Regions from separate parts of the Methylocystis sp. SB2 genome, predicted to be linked through region 1. Evidence: predicted binding sites of a transcription regulator. Region 1 holds the regulator's gene; each other region holds the start of a gene.
The links. Region 1 encodes PhoB, which activates phosphate uptake and scavenging genes when phosphate is short. Its sites were predicted from a motif close to TGTCATNNANCTGTCAT; they were not measured.
Positions count from the first base shown of each region.

Region 2: a site for PhoB is predicted at 1,340-1,356, ahead of ACPS74_RS02215 (DUF47 domain-containing protein). Genes of this name have one in related genera too.
Region 3: a site for PhoB is predicted at 810-826, ahead of ACPS74_RS11425 (UDP-2,3-diacylglucosamine diphosphatase). Genes of this name have one in related genera too.

Region 1 covers NZ_CP187401.1:1,938,649-1,945,638, reverse strand. The annotation lists gene ACPS74_RS09485 (ATP-binding protein) at 1-857, shown strand, start outside; gene pstS (phosphate ABC transporter substrate-binding protein PstS) at 1,007-2,050, shown strand; gene pstC (phosphate ABC transporter permease subunit PstC) at 2,194-3,183, shown strand; gene pstA (phosphate ABC transporter permease PstA) at 3,198-4,040, shown strand; gene pstB (phosphate ABC transporter ATP-binding protein PstB) at 4,037-4,828, shown strand; gene phoU (phosphate signaling complex protein PhoU) at 4,853-5,569, shown strand; gene phoB (phosphate regulon transcriptional regulator PhoB) at 5,566-6,312, shown strand; gene ACPS74_RS09450 (GcrA family cell cycle regulator) at 6,328-6,846, opposite strand.
Region 2 covers NZ_CP187401.1:426,995-433,984, reverse strand. The annotation lists gene ACPS74_RS02235 (ETC complex I subunit) at 1-258, shown strand, start outside; tRNA gene ACPS74_RS02230 (tRNA-Arg) at 268-344, shown strand; tRNA gene ACPS74_RS02225 (tRNA-Arg) at 426-502, shown strand; gene ACPS74_RS02220 (DUF2865 domain-containing protein) at 531-1,253, shown strand; gene ACPS74_RS02215 (DUF47 domain-containing protein) at 1,380-2,024, shown strand; gene ACPS74_RS02210 (inorganic phosphate transporter) at 2,034-3,032, shown strand; gene ACPS74_RS02205 (NUDIX hydrolase) at 3,029-3,517, shown strand; gene ACPS74_RS02200 (hypothetical protein) at 3,504-3,857, opposite strand; gene metC (cystathionine beta-lyase) at 3,932-5,116, opposite strand; gene ACPS74_RS02190 (amino acid ABC transporter substrate-binding protein) at 5,192-6,223, shown strand; gene ACPS74_RS02185 (DUF2478 domain-containing protein) at 6,216-6,806, opposite strand; gene ACPS74_RS02180 (hypothetical protein) at 6,926-6,990, shown strand, end outside.
Region 3 covers NZ_CP187401.1:2,338,292-2,345,281, forward strand. The annotation lists gene bfr (bacterioferritin) at 1-17, shown strand, start outside; gene ACPS74_RS11420 (helix-turn-helix domain-containing protein) at 73-690, opposite strand; gene ACPS74_RS11425 (UDP-2,3-diacylglucosamine diphosphatase) at 877-1,770, shown strand; gene ACPS74_RS11430 (glycosyltransferase family 4 protein) at 1,770-2,870, shown strand; gene ACPS74_RS11435 (HesA/MoeB/ThiF family protein) at 2,976-3,758, shown strand; gene ACPS74_RS11440 (RidA family protein) at 3,797-4,150, opposite strand; gene ACPS74_RS11445 (ABC transporter permease) at 4,208-4,786, opposite strand; gene ACPS74_RS11450 (hypothetical protein) at 4,847-5,113, opposite strand; gene cysN (sulfate adenylyltransferase subunit CysN) at 5,198-6,990, opposite strand, start outside.

The sequences.
Region 1 (6,990 bases):
GCGTGCTCGCCGGCGGCGAGACGGAGAAGACCGTCTGGGTCGAACGTCTGCCGGTGGAATGCTGGTTTGAAGCGCATGTCGCGCCAATGCAAATTGAAGGGTTCGAGCCGGCGGCCGTCGTGAGCCTGCGCGATCTGACCGAATCCCGGCGCGTCGAGCGCATGCGCGTCGACTTTGTCGCCAACGCCAGTCACGAGCTGCGCACGCCGCTCGCGTCGCTGCTGGGTTTTGTCGAAACCTTGCAAGGTCCGGCGCGCGAGGACGCCGTCACCCGCAACAAATTCCTCGGCATCATGCGCGAGCAGGCGCAGCGGATGGCCCGCCTCGTCGACGATCTGTTGTCGCTCTCGCGCATCGAGCAGCACATGCATCTGCGGCCCGCCACGCCCGTCGATCTCACGCTGCTCGTCGCGCATATCGTCGACACGCTGTCACAGATGGCCGAAGACAGGGGCGTCGCCATCAATCTCGATCTGCAGCCGAATGTCGTCGCGCCTGGAGATCGGGACGAGCTTGCCCGGGTGATTGAGAATCTCGTCGAGAACGCCCTGAAATATGGGTGCGGCGACGACGGCGGCTGCAAGCCCATCGACATTTCGCTGGTCCGCAAGGGGACGCTCGTCGTTCTCTCGGTGCGCGACTATGGTCCGGGCGTCGCGCCGGAGCATATTCCGCGTCTGACGGAGCGTTTCTACCGGGTCGACGCCGGCAAGAGCCGCGCGAAAGGCGGCACGGGCCTTGGCCTCGCCATCGTCAAACATATCGTGCTGCGCCACCGCGGCCGGCTCGGGATCGAGTCCGCGCTTGGCGAGGGAACGCTGTTTCGCGTCATTCTGCCGGCGAGCGATTCAGCCTGAAATACGTAAGTATTTAAAATGTAAGTGTATTCACTGTCATCATACTGTAATATTTTCGTCACAAAAAGCTGTTGTCGGACCAGTATTTTCTGCCGCGCGATGACGCGGGGCGCATCGCAAGTCCGTTCTCGAGCAAAAGAGACCTTCAAATGATCTCGACGATTTTCAGGCGCGGCGCTGGCGCGGCGCTGGCGCTCGCCGTCATGTGCGGCGCCGCCGCAGCCATCGACATTTCCGGCGCCGGCGCGACATTCCCCTACCCGATCTACGCCAAATGGGCTGAGGCGTATCGGAAGGATACCGGCAATGGCCTTAACTATCAGTCCATCGGGTCGGGCGGCGGCATCAAGCAGGTCAAGGCGCGCACCGTCACGTTTGGCGCGTCGGACCAGCCGCTCAAGGCCGAGGAGCTTCAGACGGCGGGTCTGGTTCAGTGGCCGCAAGTGATTGGCGGCATCGTGCCGGTGATCAATCTCGAAGGCGTCGCCGGCGGCGACCTCACGCTCGATGGCGCGACCGTCGCGAAAATTTTCCTCGGCGAAATCGCCAAATGGGACGATGCGGCGATCAAGAAGCTCAATCCGAAGGCGAAGCTGCCGTCGCAGCCGATCGTCGTCGTGCATCGCTCGGACGGTTCGGGAACGACTTTCAATTTCACGAACTATCTCTCGAAGGTTTCGCCCGACTGGAAGTCGAAGGTCGGCGAGAACACGTCGGTCGAATGGCCGGTCGGCATCGGCGCCAAGGGCAATGAAGGCGTCGCCAACAACGTCGCCAACACCAAAGGCGCAATCGGCTATGTCGAATATGCCTACGCCAAGCAGAACAAGCTGACCTATACCAAGATGGTCAATAAGGACGGCAAGGTTGTCCCGCCCAGCATGGAGACTTTCCAGGCGGCGGCCGCCGGCGCCGACTGGTCGCATGCCGAGGGTTTCTACGAAATTCTGACGAATGAGCCGGGCGCCAAAGCGTGGCCGATCACGGCGGCGACCTTCATCTTGCTGCCCAAGGAGCCTAAGTCCGAAGCCGATGCGGCCGAGGCGCTCAAATTCTTCTCCTGGGCTTTCGCCAATGGCGGCAAGATGGCGGAGGAGCTCGACTATATTCCCATGCCGAAGCCGGTGGTCGAGCTCATCAAGAAGAGCTGGGCGAATGTAAAGAGCGCGGACGGCAAACCCCTGTCGCATTAGCCGGACGCCGCTGATCGCGAATAGATCCCGACGGCCGTTTCATGCTGCCGTCGGGAAGATCATGACGCCGAGGAGCGGCGCCGGGAGCGGGTGAAATGCTGTCGATCGAGCCGAGTCGGCGTGAATTGAATGGAGCGGGCGACGTGTCGGATATAGCTTTGGAGCAACAAGCCTCGCAGTCGGTGATCGTAGAGCGCACGCGCGTGCTGGCGCGCATCGCGCTGATCGATCGCGTGTTTTTTCAGGTGACGCGCGCGGCGGCTGTCGTCGTGCTGATCATTCTGGGCGGCGTGATCGTCTCACTGGTCCACGGCTCCTGGCCAGCGATGCAGGCATATGGCTTTAGCTTCCTCACGTCCCAGGCCTGGAACCCGGTCACCGAGAACTTCGGCGCCGCGGCGGCGATATATGGCACGCTCGTCACATCGATCATCGCCATGCTGATCGCGGTGCCCGTCGGCCTCGGCGTCGCCACCTTCCTTACCGAGCTTTGTCCGCATGCGTTGCGCCGGCCGATCGGCGTCGCGATCGAGCTTCTCGCCGGCATCCCCTCGATCATCTACGGGATCTGGGGCCTCTTCGTGCTGGCGCCTTTTCTGCAATCGCATGTGCAGCCGGCGCTGATATCGGCCTTTGGCGACATTCCGTTTTTCTCGACGCTCTTCGCCGGTCCGCCTTACGGCATCGGCATGCTGACCGCGGGCTTCATTCTCGCGATCATGGTGCTGCCCTTCATCGCCTCGATCTCGCGCGACGTCTTCGAGACCGTGCCGCCGGTGCTGAAAGAAGCGGCCTGGGGCATCGGCGCTACGACATGGGAAGTGATGCGCTATGTCGTCGTCCCTTACACACGCGTCGGCGTGATCGGCGGCATGATGCTGGGCCTGGGCCGCGCGCTCGGCGAGACGATGGCCGTCACTTTCGTCATCGGCAACGCGCACAAGATTTCCGGATCGCTCCTCGCGCCCGGCACGACGATCTCCGCGACCATCGCCAATGAGTTCACCGAAGCGGTCGGCGATCTTTACACTTCGGCGCTGATCGAACTTGGCCTCATCCTCTTCGTCATCACCTTCTTCGTTCTCGCTCTGGCGCGTTACATGCTGATGCGCATCGAGCAGAAGTCGGCGTAAGAAAGAACGAGCTCATGTCGCTTTATGCTTCACGACGCGGCGCCAACTCAGTCGCCACCTCGCTGTGCTGGGTGGCCGCAGTGTTCGGCCTTTCCTGGCTGGCCCTGATCCTCGGCTCTCTCGTTTACGAGGGCGTGCGCGGTCTGTCGCCGGCGGTCTTCACCGAAATGACGCCGCCGCCCGGCAGCAAGGGCGGCCTCCTCAACGCCATCGCCGGATCGCTTGTGATGACGATCATCGGCGTCGCCATCGGCACGCCGCTGGGCATGCTGGCCGGCACTTATATGGCCGAATATGGACGCTATTCGAAGCTCACGATGATCGTGCGCTTCATCAACGATATCCTGCTCAGCGCGCCATCGATCGTCATCGGCCTCTTCGTCTACACCGTCTTGGTGCATCCGATGGGCCACTTCTCGGGGATTTCCGGCGCCGTGGCGCTGGCGTTGTTGGTCGTCCCTGTCGTCGTGCGAACCACCGAGGACATGCTGCTGCTTGTGCCCGGTTCGATGCGCGAGGCGGCTTCGGCGCTCGGCGCGCCCCGTGCGCATGTCGTTGGCAAGGTCGCCTATCGCGCCGCCAAGGCTGGACTGATCACCGGCGTGTTGCTCGCTGTAGCGCGCGTCTCTGGCGAGACGGCGCCGCTGCTCTTCACTGCGCTCAACAATCAGTTCTGGAGCAGCGACCTCACCGCGCCGATGGCGAGCCTGCCGGTCGTCATCTTTCAGTTCGCCCTGTCGCCCTACAAGGATTGGCAGCAGCTCGCCTGGACCGGCGCGCTGCTCATCACTGTCGCTGTTCTCGCTCTCTCGATCGCGGCCCGCGCGCTCAGCGCCGGGCGGAGGAACTCGAAATGAACGCCGCTGCTCAAATTGCTCAAGTAAAGGCGCCGCAGACCAAGGTTTCAATGCGGAATCTCGACTTCTTTTACGGCGAGACGCATTCGCTCAAAAACGTCACCATGCCCTTGTACGCCAATAAGGTGACATCCTTCATCGGCCCCTCGGGCTGCGGCAAGTCCACGCTGCTGCGCGTCTTGAACCGCATGTATGATCTCTATCCCGGCCAGCGCGCCCAGGGAGAGGTGCTGCTTGACGGCGAGAATATTCTCGATCCGGCGGTCGACATTAACGCCTTGCGCTCGCGCATCGGCATGGTGTTCCAAAAGCCGACGCCATTTCCAATGTCGATCTATGAGAACATCGCATTCGGCATTCGGCTATACGAGAAACTGCCGCGCGCCGACATGGACGCGCGCGTCGAAGGCGCGCTGCGCGGCGCCGCTCTTTGGGACGAGGTCAAGGACAAGCTTCACACCAGCGGTCTCGGCCTGTCCGGCGGACAGCAGCAGCGACTCTGCATCGCGCGCAGCGTCGCGGTGCAGCCGGAGATCATTCTGTTCGACGAACCGTGTTCGGCGCTCGATCCGATTTCCACGGCGAAGGTCGAGGAGCTGATAGACGAATTGGCCAGCCGCTACACGATAGCGATCGTCACCCACAATATGCAGCAGGCGGTGCGCGTCTCCGATTACACGGCGTTTATGTATCTTGGCGAGCTCGTCGAATTCGGCGAGACGGACGACGTGTTCAACAAGCCCCAAGCGAAGCGCACGCTCGACTACATCACCGGCCGTTTTGGCTAAACCAGCGATTCAAGGACGGCGCTCATGAGCGATCATATTGTTAAATCCTACGACCGGGACCTTGAAGCCCTGGGACGTCGCATCGCTGAAATGGGCGGCGTCGCGGAGAAAATGCTGGCGGAGGCGATGGACGCGTTGTCGACCTTCGACGTCGATCTCGCCCACCGCGTCGTCTCCAGCGATCCTCGTCTCGACGCGTTGCAGCGCGAAATCGAGGAGAACGCCATTCTCACCATCGCGCGCCGACAGCCGCTTGCGGTCGATTTGCGTGAATGCATCGCCGCTATCCGCATTTCCGGCGACATCGAGCGCGTCGGCGATCTGGCCAAGAACATCGCCAAGCGAACGCTCAAGATCGTGTCGGAGGCGCGCGTGCCGCGCGCGATCGTCGGTCTGAAATCGATGCACGAAATCGCCGCGATGCAGCTTAAGGACGCGCTGGACGCTTACGCCTTGCGCGACACCGAGCGGGCGCGCGCGGTCTGGCAGAACGATTCCGATCTCGACGCGCTGGAGGATTCGGTGTTCCGCGATCTCCTCACCTTCATGATGGAGGATCCGCGCAACATCTCCTTCTGTACGCATCTCCTGTTCTGCTCGAAGAATCTGGAGCGGATCGGCGATCACACGACCAACATCTCAGAGACGGTCGTTTATCTGGTCACCGGCGAAGCGATGCCCACGGAGCGGCCAAAGACGCGCGTTCCCGACTTCGGCCTGAAGGACGAGGCGGCGCAATGAGCGACGTGACGTCCGCCGTCCTACAGCGGAGCGGGAAAAGCGATCGGGCGCCGCGAATCCTCGTCGTCGAGGACGAGACGTCGCTCGCGACGCTGCTCGTGTATAACCTTGAAGCCGAAGGCTATCAGGTCGAGCATGTCGACAATGGCGATGAAGCCGAACTGCGGCTGGCTGAGTCCCCGCCCGATCTCGTCATTCTCGACTGGATGCTGCCGGGCGTTTCCGGACTTGAAATCTGCCGACGCCTGCGGGCGCGGGACAGCGCCAGAGACATGCCGGTGATCATGCTGACCGCGCGCGGCGAGGAAGGCGAGCGCGTGCGCGGCCTTTCGGTCGGCGCCGATGATTATGTCGTCAAGCCGTTTTCGACTCCGGAACTGATGGCGCGCGTGCGCGCGCTACTGCGCCGGGCGCGGCCCGAGCGCGTCGCCTCACGGCTCACGCTCGGCGATATTGACCTCGACCGCGACACCCGTCGCGTGCGGCGATCCGGCCGCGAAATCCACCTCGGTCCGACCGAATTCCGGCTGCTCGAATATTTTATGGAGAAGCCCGGACGCGTGTTCACGCGGGCGCAGCTGCTCGACAGTGTCTGGGGCATGTCGGCGGAGATCGACGAGCGCACGGTCGACGTCCATGTCGGACGGCTTCGCAAGGCGCTAATCCGCGGCCGCGAAAAGGATCCGATCCGCACGGTGCGCGGCGCGGGCTATTCTTTCGATGAAACGTTCGGACACGAGTGACGTGTCCGATGCGGTTCACGCGTAACGCTGCGCCCTGAACTGATCGCGCGCGCGGCGGCGATCTTGCGCAGGCTGATAGGCGACGCGCGCGTGATAGGCGCAGTAGGGGCCGCCGCCGATCGTCGACTTGCCGCCGCAGAAGCGGAATTCCGCCGACGTGGGGTCGCCCATCGGCCAGCGGCACATGGATTCGCGGAGCTCCATGAGCGTGACGCGCTCCGATATCGGGATCACGACCTCTTCTTCAGGCGCACGCCGCGGCGCCGCTAGCGCATGCGGCGCGAAAGCGAGCGCCAGATTGCCATGCGACGAGACGCCGTTCATGCGCGGGTGCGTCGGGCGAGGAGCCTTGGCGACGCGCGGCCGCTGCGCGCTTGCCGTCTTGGCGCGTTCGGCGAGTCCCAGACGATGGATCTTTCCGATCACAGCGTTGCGGGTGATGCCCGGTCCAAGTTCCGCCGCCACTTGGCTGGCGCTGAGACCATCGCTCCAAAGTTTGCGGAGCAGTTCGACGCGTTCGTCGGTCCATGACATTAGGCTTCTCCATTCTTTCGGGTCGAGCGCGGATCGGATTTTCTTCCGACCGCTGCGCAGGCCTGAAGCCCTGCGGCGATGTGATGCGCATCAACACTCGAGAGAACACGCCCAAACGAATTACGCGGGCGCTGACTAGAAACT
Region 2 (6,990 bases), 1.5 Mb from region 1:
GGGTCGGACATGTGGCGTCTTGACTTCGAGCCGGAGCTTCCGCGCAGCATCGAGCCGCTCATGGGCTGGACCAGCTCCGGCGACATGCGCCAGCAGGTCAGGCTCAATTTTTCCACCAAGGAGGAGGCGATCGCCTACGCGGAGCGCAGCGGCCTCGCCTACCGGGTCGAGGAGCCGAAGCCCAATCTGGCGGCCCGGCGCGGCGCATCCTATTCAGATAATTTCAAGACCAGCCGCATCGGTCTCTGGACGCACTGAGGCTGTTTCGACCCCGTAGCTCAGCCGGATAGAGCAACTGCCTTCTAAGCAGTAGGTCGCAGGTTCGAATCCTGCCGGGGTCGCCATATATGACTACCCTGTCGGGCGTTGCTGGCGCCGCGTTGGCCGAACTGATACGGTCCCGCGGCGAAAGCTGCGCCGTCGACGGCTCCGTAGCTCAGCTGGATAGAGCAACTGCCTTCGAAGCAGTAGGTCGCAGGTTCGAATCCTGCCGGGGTCGCCAGTCGAAGTTTAGTAGACGGGGACGGCGAATGCGGCTCAACCGCCCGGGTGCGACAGGGATCGCCGGCGCTCTGGCGTTCGCCTTGGCGTTCATCTCACCCTTCGACGTTTTGGCTCAAGGCGAATTTTTAGATTTCCTGTTCGGACCCGATCAACCTCCGGCGTTCTCGTCCCACCGCTCCTGGCGGGTCATGCGTGCGCGCCCGCGGCTGCCGCGGCGCCCGCCGAAGACTTCAGTTCATTACGCCAAACCCGAACCCGTAGGCGCCGCCGACACGGACTCGATGTCCGGCGGCGGCTACTGCGTGCGCGCCTGCGACGGCTATTATTTTCCCCTCGTCAAATTATCGCGGATTTCCGGCCAGCAATCCTGCGAACTCGCCTGTCCGTCAGCGCAGGTGCAGCTCTACGAGGGCGCAAGCATCGAGCAAGCGCACAACGCCAAAGGGCAACGCTATTCGGCGCTTCCGGCGGCGTTCAGCTTTCGCGACAAGCTGACGGCGGGATGCGCGTGCAACGATCCGGCGGCGTCTCACGACTATTACCTTGGGCTGTCCCGTCGGGATCCCACATTGCAGACTGGGGATATCCTTGTTGGCGAGAAGGGCGCATTCATTTACAGCCGTTCAAGCCTGGTGAGCGTCAGTCACGCCTCGCGCCAGATCAGAGCGCGGCTACGCGGTGTGCTGTCGCGCGACCTTGCGCGGGAAGAGGCGCACGCCTCCCGGAACGGATTCCGTCGCGCTGAATAGACGCAGCGCCCGCCAAAATCGTCGCGGCCGCGGCGTCTCGCGCTTTACACTCGAAGCCGCGCCGGCTATGTGCCGCGAGCTCGTTTGTGACGATTTTGTGACAGATTCGCGGGAGGCGAGAGCGCCATGCTGTCTTGGTTTCAGGCGCTCATGCCGAGAGAGGAGCGCTTCTTCGATCTTTTCGAGCGACATGCGGAGACGCTCGTCGCCGGATCACACGCCTTGCGGGACCTGCTGGAGGGGGGGGACCGCGTGCTCGTCTGCAGTCAAGAAATCCGCCGCCAGGAAAATGAGGCCGACGCCATCGTCCGCGAGGCCCATCTGGCGGTTCGCCGCACATTCATCACCCCGTTTGATCGCAGCGACATCCGTGACCTGGTCACCGCGATGGACGACGCGATCGACCAAATGCACCAAACGGCGAAGGCGACGCTGCTCTACGAGACGCGAGATTTCGAGCCCGGCATGCGTCGCATGGGCGACATTATCGTCCAATCGGCGGAGCTCACGCGCTGCGCCATACCTTTGTTGCGCTTGATGCGCCAGAATGCCGGCAGGCTCAACGCGTTCAGCGAGGAGATCACCCGCATTGAGGACGAGGCCGACGCCATCCACGATCAGGGCCTGAAGGAGCTGTTTCTGGCGCACCGCCACAAAGACCCGATGGCGTTTATCGTCGGCGCGGAAATCTACGGCCATCTTGAAAGAGTCGTCGACGGCTTCGAGGACGTCGCCGACCGCGTCGCCGGCATCGTCATCGAGCATACTTAGGGACGACGCTTGCAGAACTTTTCATTCTATCTGATTGGGCTCGTCGCGGTCGCTCTGATCTTCGATTTCCTGAACGGTCTGCACGACGCCGCCAATTCCATCGCGACGATCGTCTCAACCCGCGTTCTGCGTCCGCAGTTCGCAGTGGCGTGGGCCGCCTTCTTCAATTTCATCGCCTTCCTGTTTTTTGGGCTTCACGTGGCGCAAACTGTGGGCTCTGGCATCGTCTCGCCGGAGATCGTGGATGACTTCGTCGTGTTCGGCGCGCTGATGGGGGCGATCGTCTGGAATCTGATCACATGGGGATTGGGCATTCCGTCATCGAGTTCACACGCCCTCGTCGGCGGTCTCGTGGGCGCCGGCGTGGCCAAAGTCGGCGCGTCCGCGATCGTCTGGAACGGGCTGCTCAAGACCGGCGCAGCGATCGTATTGTCGCCGGCGCTCGGATTCGTCCTGGCGCTCGCGCTGATCCTGCTCGTGTCCTGGGTCTTCGTACGGCGGACGCCAGGCGGCGTCGATGCGCTGTTTCGCATCCTGCAATTCGCCTCCGCCTCGCTTTATTCGCTTGGCCATGGCGGCAATGACGCGCAGAAAACCATGGGCGTGATCGCGGTGCTCCTCTATTCGCACGGGGCGCTCGGCGGCGAGTTCTACGTGCCCTTTTGGGTTGTCATCGCCTGTCAGGCGGCGATGGGCCTTGGAACCTTGTTCGGCGGATGGCGGATCGTGCGCACAATGGGATCCAGGATCACCCGCCTGACGCCGGTGCAAGGGTTCTGCGCCGAGACGGGCGGCGCGATCACTCTGTTTCTCGCGACGGCGCTGGGCGTTCCTGTGTCGACGACGCATACGATCACCGGCGCGATCATTGGCGTGGGCGCGTCGAGGCGCGTGGCGGCGGTCCGCTGGAATGTCGCGAAGGACATTGTTGTCGCATGGGTCATCACCATGCCGATGGCCGCCTTTTTCGCCGCGGCCTTCTACATGCTTGCGAGGTTCGCGGCATGAAAACGCCCAAAGCGAAGAAGAAGCGCGTCGGCGCAGGTTCTGTCCTTCGCACGCAATACGCGGCTTTACCTTGGCGAATCAACAATGGCCGCCTGGAGATCATGCTGGTCACCTCCCGCGACACAAAGCGCTGGGTGATTCCGAAGGGCTGGCCGATGAAAGGCCGCAAACCGCATATCGTCGCGGCGATCGAGGCGGTGCAGGAGGCCGGCCTCGTCGGCAAGACGGACAAAGCCAAGCTCGGCGATTTCCGCTATGAAAAACGCCTCGACAGCGGCGCGACCGTCGACTGCTGCGTCGAGGTGTTTTCTCTGCGCGTACAAAGGCAGCGCAAGAAATGGCGCGAGAAGAAGCAGCGCGCCACCCGATGGTTCGAGTGCGCCGTCGCCGCCGGACTCGTGGAGGAGCCTGAATTGCGCGCCTTGATGCTGGCGTTCTGCGACGCGTCGACTCCGCCAAAGTCTAGCGCGCCTAGCGCGTCTTGACCGGCGGAGGATCGGCGCGCATCCAGCCTTTCGGAAGCTTCATGCGGGCGGCCTTACAAAACCCAGTAGGTTCGGCGACTTTGGCGGTCTTGTCTTTTCTACTCGAACGGCTCTTGGCTGCTGCTGGGGCAGCATCCTTGTCGCCTTTGTCGTAGACCGTCTTATCCTTGCAGACGTCGGGGCATTTGCCGATGACGTCCGACTTGTTCTGGCCACACGACTTGCAGGCGCATGTGGCGTTCGGAAAATCTTGACCACTGGCCGCCAGCGCCGGCGCGACGCCCGCAATAAAAAAACTGCAGACGGCCACATAGGCAGCAACCCGGGAAACGGCCACCATACTGCTTCTCCTCTTCAACACATCTTTTCACGATAGGTATGCGAAAACCTGGAATGCGCTGCGGCGCGCCGCCTTCACGAGCCGTTGAGCCGAGCGAGCCCCGCCTCGAGATCCGACTTCAGATCTGCGACATCCTCCAGTCCGATCGAGAAGCGCAGCGCCGGTCCTTCCGGAGTCCAGCGCGTCGCCGTCCTGTAAGAAGAGCAGTCGAAGGGCAGGACAAGGCTTTCATAGCCGCCCCATGAGTATCCGATACCGAACAATTCCAATCCGTCGACAAAAGCGGCGACCGCCTTTTTTGAAGTCTCTTTGAGGATAACCGAAAAAACGCCAGAGGCGCCGGTAAAGTCTCGTTTCCACAGCGCGTGGCCGGGATGCGTCGGGAGGGCGGGATGCAGCACGCGCGAAATTTCCGGTCGGTCCTCCAGCCACTGCGCGATGTCGAGGGCGGCGCGCTCCTGTTCGCGCAGCCGTAGCGCCATGGTGCGCAGCCCGCGTAAGGCGAGCGCGGCGTCGTCGGGACTGGACCCCATGCTGAAGGCGTTGAAGGTGGCGCGCAGGCGCTTCGCCCACTCAGAATTGGCGGAAACGAGCCCCATGAGGAGATCTGCGTGGCCAGCCAGATATTTAGTGCCGGCTTCGACGGCGAGATCGCAGCCGCGCTCATGCGGCGGGAAGAATAGAGGGGTCGCCCAGGTGTTGTCCGCGATCACGCAGGCGCCATGGGCGTGGGCGGCCGCGGCGATCGCAGGAATGTCTTGAACTTCCATGGTCTGGGAACCGGGCGACTCGACGAGCACCGCGGTCGTTTCGGGCTTCATCATCGCGGCGATGCCGCCGCCGATCAAGGGATCATAATAGTCGACTTTGACCCCGAAGCGCGCGAGGAGACCGTCGCAGAAGATCCTCGTCGGCTGATAGGCGGAATCCACGATGAGCGCGTGCGCGCCCGCGCGCGTGGCGGTGAGCAGCGCCAGACCGATCGCGGCAAGGCCGGAGGGCGTCAACACCGTATCAGCGGCGCCGGCGATCTCGCTCCAGCCCTGCTCGAGCGCGCGAGTCGTGGGCGTTCCCTTGGTGCCGTAGGTGTAGGGCTGCCGTAACGCCTCGAGAGCGGCGACCGTCGGGAAGAGCACCGTCGAACCGCGGTAAATGGGTGGATTGACGAAGCCGAAATGATCGAATGGCGTGCGGCCGGCTTGCGTCACCAGAGTGGCGGGCTTTAACTTGCGCTTTGCTTTTCTCTTTTCTTCGGACATGCCGCCTCTGACGACTCGCTTTTGCGTGAACGCCGCGCGACCGTAGTATATCCTCCGCCGGATGCCGAGCCCGCCATGATCCGCCGCACAGCTTTCGCCTTCTTTGCGGCCTTCGCCGGAGCGCTTTTCGCCCTCAGCGCCGGGGCGCAAACGGACGTCGGTCCGACGCTTGCGCAAATCATGAAGCGCGGCTTTTTGACCTGCGGCGTCACCGACGCGCCAGGCTTTGCTCAACGCGACGGCGCGGGCGAATGGCGCGGCTTCGACGTCGATTTCTGCCGGGCCGTCGCGAGCGCCGTCCTCGACGACCCGGCCAAGGCGCGATTCATTGAACTCTCGCAGAAAGAGCGCGCTGGCGCACTGCAGGCCGGCGCCGCCGATCTGCTCGTCAGCGCGTCGCCGTGGACCCAAGCCCGCGACGCCAGCCATAAGCTGATCTACGCCGCCCTATTCCTGCATGATGGACAAGGCTTCTTGGTCCGGCGGCAACGCCAATCAGCTTCGGTTCAGGACCTGGACGGCGCATCGATCTGCATTGAGCAGGGCACGCCCTACGAACTCGCGGTCGCCGACTTTTTCCGGGCCCGCAAGGCGAAATATGATCCAAAGCTGTTCCCGAGCTTCGAGGACGCGGCCAAGGCTTATGACGAAGCAAAATGCGAGGCGCTAACGGCTGACGTCTCCACGCTGCACGGCGTCCGAATCGGGCTGAGCGCGCCTGCCGATCACGTAGTCCTGCCGGACCTTCTGTCGAAGTCGCCGCGCGGTCCGCTGGTGCGCCAAGGCGACGATCAGTGGCTGAACATCGTCCGCTGGACGCTTTTCGCGATGATCGACGCGGAGGAGTTGGAGGTGTCGAAGGCGAACGCCGACGCCGCTTTATCGTCGGAAAATCCGCAGATACGGCGGCTGCTCGGCGTTGACGGCGCCCATGGCGACGATCTCGGCCTCTCCGAGGATTGGGCCTACCGCATCGTCAAACACGTGGGCAATTACGCCGACGTTTTTGAGCGCAATCTCGGGCAGGGGGCGCCCTACGCCATGGAGCGCAGGCTGAATGCTTTGTGGAACAAGGGCGGCCTGATGTATGCGCCGCCGGTCAGATAGACGTTCGATCCGGCGACGGCGCGCGTAGCTTCGCCCACCAATCCGCCAACGCCTGGCGCTCGGGCGCGATGTCTTCCGCCAGCGGCCCGGCGAAGGCGCGCCATTCGTCGCGATAATGCGGAGAGACCGCCGCGATTACCGGAATGCGCGCGGTCATCGACGCTCGGAAGGCGTCGCAGAGACCGCCGCGCGAGGCCTCCTGTTTGGAGAACTTGCTGACCACGATCAGTTGCGCGCCGTCGCGCGCGGCGCGCTCGATCGCCGCGCAGGCGAGCGCCAGTTCGCTCGTATCGAGATTGCAGGCGACCGAACCGGGGCCGAGGTCCTGCGAGATCGGATAAAATGCGCCGGTGGCGACGTCGCGCAACATGATCGCCGATCGGCCAGAGGGCTCGGCGACGCGCGTCTGCGTCACGCCGCCGACTCGCACGCCATCCCGCATCAGCTCTTCGGCGAAGGCTTGCATGAGGGACTGAACCCGAACGCTATCTTCCGCGGGCAGGGCCGCGATGCGCGTCCATCCGATCTCCGCCGACAGCGGCGACTCGCTCAAGGCATGAGATTCTTCGCTGGGGATCGACATCGAATCCTCGCCGGGCGCGCTGAAAGAGCCTATGTTTCAGGTTGCGCGCCAAGCCTCTTGTTTATCAGAGAGCGCGGCCGATTTGATAGAGAGCGTCCGATAAAACGACGTGAACCGCAGTGGGCGAACATTCACCTAAACCGCCGGCAGCTCAAGGCTCTGCGCAATCGGGGCCGATAGACGC
Region 3 (6,990 bases), 400 kb from region 1:
AGTTGCACTCCTCCTGACCGGGAGCCGCCATCGACCGCCGCAGGATGCTCACGCGTCCGCGGCGGAGGCGGGTCATTCCATCACCGCCGCCTTCAGAATGCACACCATTGTAGCCTGCGCCGGCGTTTTGCCGAGGTTGCGGATAATGTGCGGCCGGTCGCAGCGATAGCGCAGGGTTTCCCCAGCTTTCACGCTCGACTTCGCTCCGGCGACTTCGACCTCGAGCTCGCCGTCGCGCACCGACAGGCTCTCGACCGAGCCGCGCTGATGCGCCTCGGATTCCAATACGCCTCCAGGCGCGGCGGCGAATTCATAGCACTGCAGCCACTCGACCGTCTTGATCCAGCCGATGATCTCGAGCCGGCATTTGCCGTCGTCGGACACCAGGATGGGCGTGTCCGCTTTGCTGGTTTTCTCGAGGAAGGGTCCGTCTTCCGTCGCCTGCAATACCCGCTCGATCGAGACGTCGAGCGCCTGCGCGAGACGCCAGATGGTGGCGAGCGTGGGATTGGTTTCATTGCGCTCGATCTGGCTGATGATCGACTTGGCGACTCCAGACTGCGAAGAAAGTTCGGAAAGCGACAAATTATAGGCTTTCCGCAGCCGCTGCACGGTCGCGCCGAGCTGACCGGAAAGCGCCAGCGCGCCCGCCTGCAACATTTTTTGCTTGTCCTGACCTTCGACGCCCATGATCTCCAGCGCTTCAGCAGCGCCCGTAGGTTTCAGAATCGATCGGCAAGATAACCGACTGCGTTCGAAATATCGAACAGCGACCCCCGCGCTTGCGTCTGCTCGAGCCCGAGGGGCCATGTCATCTGGCTGTGATGCGAATCTGGTCAATCAGGCCAAGCGGCGAAGGCGAGAGGCGAACAGCTCATGCTCGACAGAAACGCCAGGGTGAAGGTCTCCCAAGCGGTGCGCTCCAACACAGCGCAGATGTCGGATCCGGTAAGTGAACATGCAGTTAAGCGCTATCGGACGCTGTTTTTGTCCGATCTGCATCTGGGCGCGCGCGGCGCCCAGGCTGAACTGCTGGTGGATTTCCTCAAACATAACGACGCCGACACGTTCTATCTTGTCGGCGACATCGTCGACGGCTGGCGGCTGAAAAACGGCTGGTATTGGCCGCAGGCGCATAACGACGTGATTCAAAAGCTGTTGCGCAAGGCTCGAAAGGGCGCGCATGTCATCTACGTGCCGGGCAATCACGACGAATTCGCCCGCGAATACACCGGTCTCAACTTCGGTGGCGTCGATGTCGTCGACCACGCGCTGCATGAAACCGCCGACGGCAAGACCATGCTGGTCATCCACGGCGATCAGTTCGACATCGTCGTGCGCAACGCCCGCTGGCTCGCCTTCTTCGGCGACTGGGCCTATGATTTTGCGATCGTCGTCAACACCTGGTTCAACCGTGCGCGACGCATGTTCGGCGTCGGCTATTGGTCGCTTTCCGCTTGGGCGAAGCTGAAGGTCAAGAACGCCGTCAACTTCATCGGCGATTTCGAGAACGCTCTCGCGTCCGAGGCGGCCCGCCGCAACGTTGACGGCGTGATCTGCGGACATATCCATCACGCGACGATCAAGACGATCAGCGGCAAGCTCTACGTCAATACCGGAGATTTTGTCGAAAGCTGCACCGCGATCGCCGAGCATGACGACGGCGCATTTGAGATCTTGCGGTGGCACAAGACGGCGGCCGAACGCGACGCCGCTGACGCGGCCGAGCGCGCCAGGGCCTTGCCGGACCAGAGAGCGGCGGCGGCTTGATGCGAATATTGGTTGCGACGGACGCCTGGCGTCCGCAGGTCAATGGCGTCGTCCGATCGCTCGAGACCATGGCGCAGTCGGCGCGCGCGCTGGGCGCCGAGATCGACTTTTTGACCCCGCGCGACTTCAATTCGCTGCCCATGCCGACCTATCCGGAGATCGCGCTGGCGCTCGCTTCGCCGCGCGCCGTTCGCCGGCGGCTCGAAGATGGTTATGACCACGTCCATATTGCGACGGAAGGGCCCATCGGCCTTGTGACCCGCGCGGTCCTGCTGAGGGCGCGCCGCTCCTTCACCACGAGCTTCCACACGCGCTTCCCCGAATATATCCAGGCGCGTTTTGGGCTTCCCGTCGGGGTCGCCTATGCGGCGTTGCGCCGTTTCCATAACGCCGGCGCCGGCGTGATGGTGTCGACGCCAAGCCTGTCGCGCGAATTGTCAGAGCGTGGATTTCGGCGGGTCCTGCGCTGGTCGCGCGGCGTGGACCACGCGTTGTTTACCCCCGATGCGGCGACGCCGCTCCCTTATGAGCGGCCGATTTTCCTTTACGCCGGGCGCCTCGCCGTAGAGAAAAACATCGAGGCGTTTTTGTCACTCGATCTGCCGGGCACGAAGCTTGTCGCCGGCGACGGACCGGCCCGCGCGGGGCTTGAAGCCAAATTTCCGCAGGCGAAATTCCTCGGCGTCAAAACGAGCGCCGAACTTGCGGCGCTCTACGCCGCATCTGACGTCTTCGTTTTTCCGAGCCGCACCGACACGTTCGGCATCGTGCTGCTCGAAGCAATGGCCTGCGGCCTGCCGGTCGCAGCCTATCCGGTCACGGGACCGCTCGACGTCATCGGGGCGAGCGGCGCGGGCGCGCTGAACGAGGATCTACGGACGGCCGCGCTAGCGGCGCTCGACATCAGCAGGGAGGCGGCGCGCGCGCATGCGCTGACCTTCACCTGGGAGAATTGCGCGCGACAGTTCCTCGACAATATTGCTTATGCGCGCGGCGCGGCCGCGCTCGGCGGCGTCGGCCTTGAGGCGTTGCGCGAAACGAGCCAGGCGTCCGCCGAGGACCGTCGGTCGGTGAAAAAGCGGCAGCCCGTCCAACCCTGAGTCATCGTCATTTCAGCGCTTGCAATTGTGATCGCTGGAGACAAGAGAGCGAAGCCGCTATGGTCGCGCCGCCGCAATCCCCGCGCGGCGCACCGGAGCGTCTTCTTGAGCCTTTCGCCTGAAGAAATCGAACGCTACGCGAGGCATCTCGTGCTGCGCGACATCGGCGGGCCGGGCCAGAGCAAGCTCAAGGATGCGCGTGTTCTCGTCGTCGGCGCTGGCGGGCTCGGCGCGCCGCTCTTGCAATACCTCGCCGCGGCCGGCGTCGGCGCGCTCGGCGTCGTCGACGACGACGCGGTTTCACTGTCCAACTTGCAGCGCCAGGTGATCCACGCCACGCAAGACGTCGGCCGCCCCAAGGTCGAAAGCGCGCGGGACGCTATCGCGCGCCTCAATCCGCATGTCGTCGTGGAGCCGCATGCGCTGCGGCTCGATGCGACGAACGCCCGGGCGCTGATCGGGCGCTACGATGTCGTGGCCGACGGTTCGGACAATTTCGCGACGCGCTATCTCGTGTCGGACGCCTGCTATTACGAAAGAAAGCCGCTCGTGACGGCGGCGCTCGGCGGCTTCGACGCGTCGCTGACGACGCTGCGGCCCTTCGAACGGGCCCCCGACGGCGGCCCTAATCCGACCTACCGCTGCCTGTTTCCGACGCCGCCGCAGGCGGGTGAAATCCCCACCTGCGAAGAAGCCGGCGTTCTCGGCGCGCTTGCCGGAATCGTCGGCGCGATGATGGCGCTCGAAGTCGTCCGCGAGATCGTCGGCTTCGGCGAGGGGCTGGTCGGCCGTCTGCTGCTCATCGACGCGCGCGGCATGCGCTTCGAGACCATCCGCTACGCTTTTGACCCGGAAAATCCGCTCAGCGGCGGCGGAGCGCAATCATGAATGCGCTCCATAGGGCTCCACTTCGGCGAAAGGGGGCGCTAAAGCGCCGCGATGACGGCGATCTCGACCTTGTAGGCCGGCGCCACGAGCTTCGCTTCGACGGTGGCGCGCGCGGGCGGATTGGCCTTGTCGACCCATTCGTCCCAAACGCCGTTCATCTCTGCGAAGGTCGCGATGTCGGCAAGGTAAATCGTCGCCGACAGGATGTTGGCCTTGGCGCTGCCGGCTTCGGCGAGAAGCGCGTCGATCTGCGCGAGGATTTCGCGAGTCTGATCGGCGACTGATCCGCCCTTGGTCTTGTCGGCCACCTGGCCGGCCGTGTAGACGGCGTTGCCGCGAACGACCGCCTGGCTCATACGCGGCCCCGCGCCGATCCTCTTAATGTTGCTCATCTCGCCTCCATGCGTGCCGCGCCGGTCTAGGCGAAGCGCGTGTCGCGGGCAAGCGGGTTAGATCATGGTCATTCGGTTCGTTGGTCCGCGCAGAGATCGCTCTGTGATCCGATCATTGCGGAAAAAGCGCGTCGAAGCGCGAGTTGAGAAGAATTTGCCGCGCAAGAACCGCTCGCCAACGAGACCGAGCGTGAGGTTGATGCCGCCGACCCACAGAACCATGGACTTGTTGATGAGCTCGATATCGTAGCTTGTATAATAAGCCGAGCGCAGCCATTCAACGAGATGCAGTAGAGGGTTATACGCCATGTATTCTCGAACGCTTGCGGGCATCGCAGTCGGCGGCAGAAAGACGCCCGAGATCATGTAAAGGCCAATCATGACGAGGATGAAGAAAAGGAGAAAGAAATTCCCAACGAGCGCGCACATGACGACGTTGAAAAATCCTAGTCCGATGCCGAGAAACACGGCGGCGCCAATCGCTTTGGCGGCTTCGGCGGTGTCTACAGGCAAGATGTCAATATCGAACAAGCTGACGACAAACACGAATAGCGCAAGCACGATGAGAGCGTTGAGCGTTTCCAGGATGCAACGACTGAAAATGAGATGGAGCGGCTGGATGACTGGGATGTTCAATAATTGGCGATTCGGCGGAATGGCCATCGCCAACAGACGTGCAGGATAAAGACATAATATTTAAGGCACGACGCCAGTTCCAACGAACGTCGCTGGGCTGTCGCCAACAGGGGCGATGCTGGTCTTCAGCAGGTGAGCAGACATGATAACGCCAATATGCGAAAGCGGCCAGGCGATTGCGATCAAATAGCCGATATGACTGTATCCATAGCGTGAGCGCATGTCCTGGATCAGAACAGCGCCAAGGATGCGGCGAAACTCCGCGAGCTGTCCACCGAGCCTCGTATAGTAATCCCGTCCGAGCGATTCAAAAGCTAGGCTCAACATTTTACTCCCACGTGCCCACGAAGTACGAAATCGCAGAGGAGCCAGGGGGAATGATGAAGCCGATGCTGAGCTGCGCCGCACTGCCTAGACCCCCAGCATCCCGTTCGCCTCAAGATAGGCGATGATCTGATCGGCGATGGCTTCGGCCGAGCGCTCGGCTGAACTCAGCTTCAATTCGGGAAACTCCGGCGCTTCATAGGGCTGATCGACGCCGGTAAAATTCTTGATCTCGCCGGCGAGCGCGCGCTTATACAAGCCCTTGGGATCCCGCTCCTTGCACACATCGAGGGGCGCGTCGATGAAGATCTCGATGAATTCCTGTTCGCCGACCAGCGTTCGCACCATCCGCCGCTCAGCGCGGAAGGGGGAAATAAAGGCGCAAAGCACGATCAAGCCCGCGTCGACCATCAGTTTCGCGACTTCTCCCACACGACGGATGTTTTCGACGCGGTCGGCTTCGGTAAAGCCGAGGTCCTTGTTGAGGCCGTGCCGCACATTGTCGCCGTCGAGCATCAGCGTATGGGCGTGACGTTCGACAAGCTTGGATTCGACGAGATTGGCGATCGTCGATTTTCCCGCGCCGGAAAGCCCGGTGAACCATAGGACCGTGGGCGTCTGATGTTTGAGACGCGCGCGCGTCGCCTTGGAGACGGATTGCTCCTGAAGATGGATATTCGTGGCGCGTCGCAGCGGAAAGGCGATGATCCCTGCGGCGGCGGTCGCATTGCTGAAGCGATCGATCAGGATAAAGGCGCCCGTCGTGCGGTTTTCATCGTAAGAATCAAAAGCGACGGGCGCGGCGGTCGCGACGTTGCAAAAGCCGATTTCATTGAGGCTCAGCGTCTTGGCGGCGCTCTTTGCGCCAGTATCGACGTCGAGCTTGTGTTTGATGTCTGTCACGCTCGCGGCAAGAGACCGGCCATTGATCTTCATCAAATATGAACGGCCAGGCATAAGGCTCTCGTCGCTCATCCAAATGAGATGCGCGGCGAATTGGTCGGCGACGTTCGGGCGCGTGGTCGGATGGCAGAGAACGTCGCCGCGAGACGCGTCGATTTCGTCGGCGAAGGTCACCATGACCGAGTCCGGCGCAGCGGCGCTGAACAGATCCCCGCCCATGGCGACGATACGCGCGATGGTGGTTTTCCGTCCGGAGGCTGCCGCCACGATTTCATCGCCGACCTGAATTCGGCCGGAAGCGATGGCGCCGGCGAAGCCGCGGAAAGCGTCGCTTCGGCGATTGACCCATTGCACCGGCAGCCGCAGCGGCGCATCGCCGCCATCAGTCTCGACGTCGGCGTTTTCAAGATAGGTCAAGAGACTGGGGCCGTCGCGCCACGGCATATTCGCCGAGTCGGCGACGACATTGTCCCCATGGCGGGCGGAGATGGGGATTGCTTCGACGGAGCGAAAGGCGAGCGATGCGGCGACGCTTTCAAATTCGCCGACAATTCTTTCAAACACGGCTTCGTCGTAATCGACAAGATCCATTTTGTTGACGGCCAGCACGATGTGCCGGACGCCAAGGAGAGAGGCGATCGTCGCATGTCGCCGCGTCTGAGTCAGCAGCCCCTTGCGCGCGTCGACGAGCAGTATGGCCAATTCGGCGTTCGACGCTCCCGTCGCCATGTTGCGCGTATATTGCTCATGACCAGGCGCGTCGGCCAAAATGAACGAACGCGCCGGGGTGGAGAAATAGCGGTAAGCGACATCGATCGTGATGCCTTGCTCGCGTTCGGCCTCAAGTCCGTCGACAAGCAAAGCGAAATCGATCTCCTCGCCCAAAGTGCCGTGCCGCAGCGAGTCGCTGCGCAGAGCGGCAAGTTGATCGTCGAAGATCAGCTGACGTTCATAGAGCAAACGCCCGACGAGCGTCG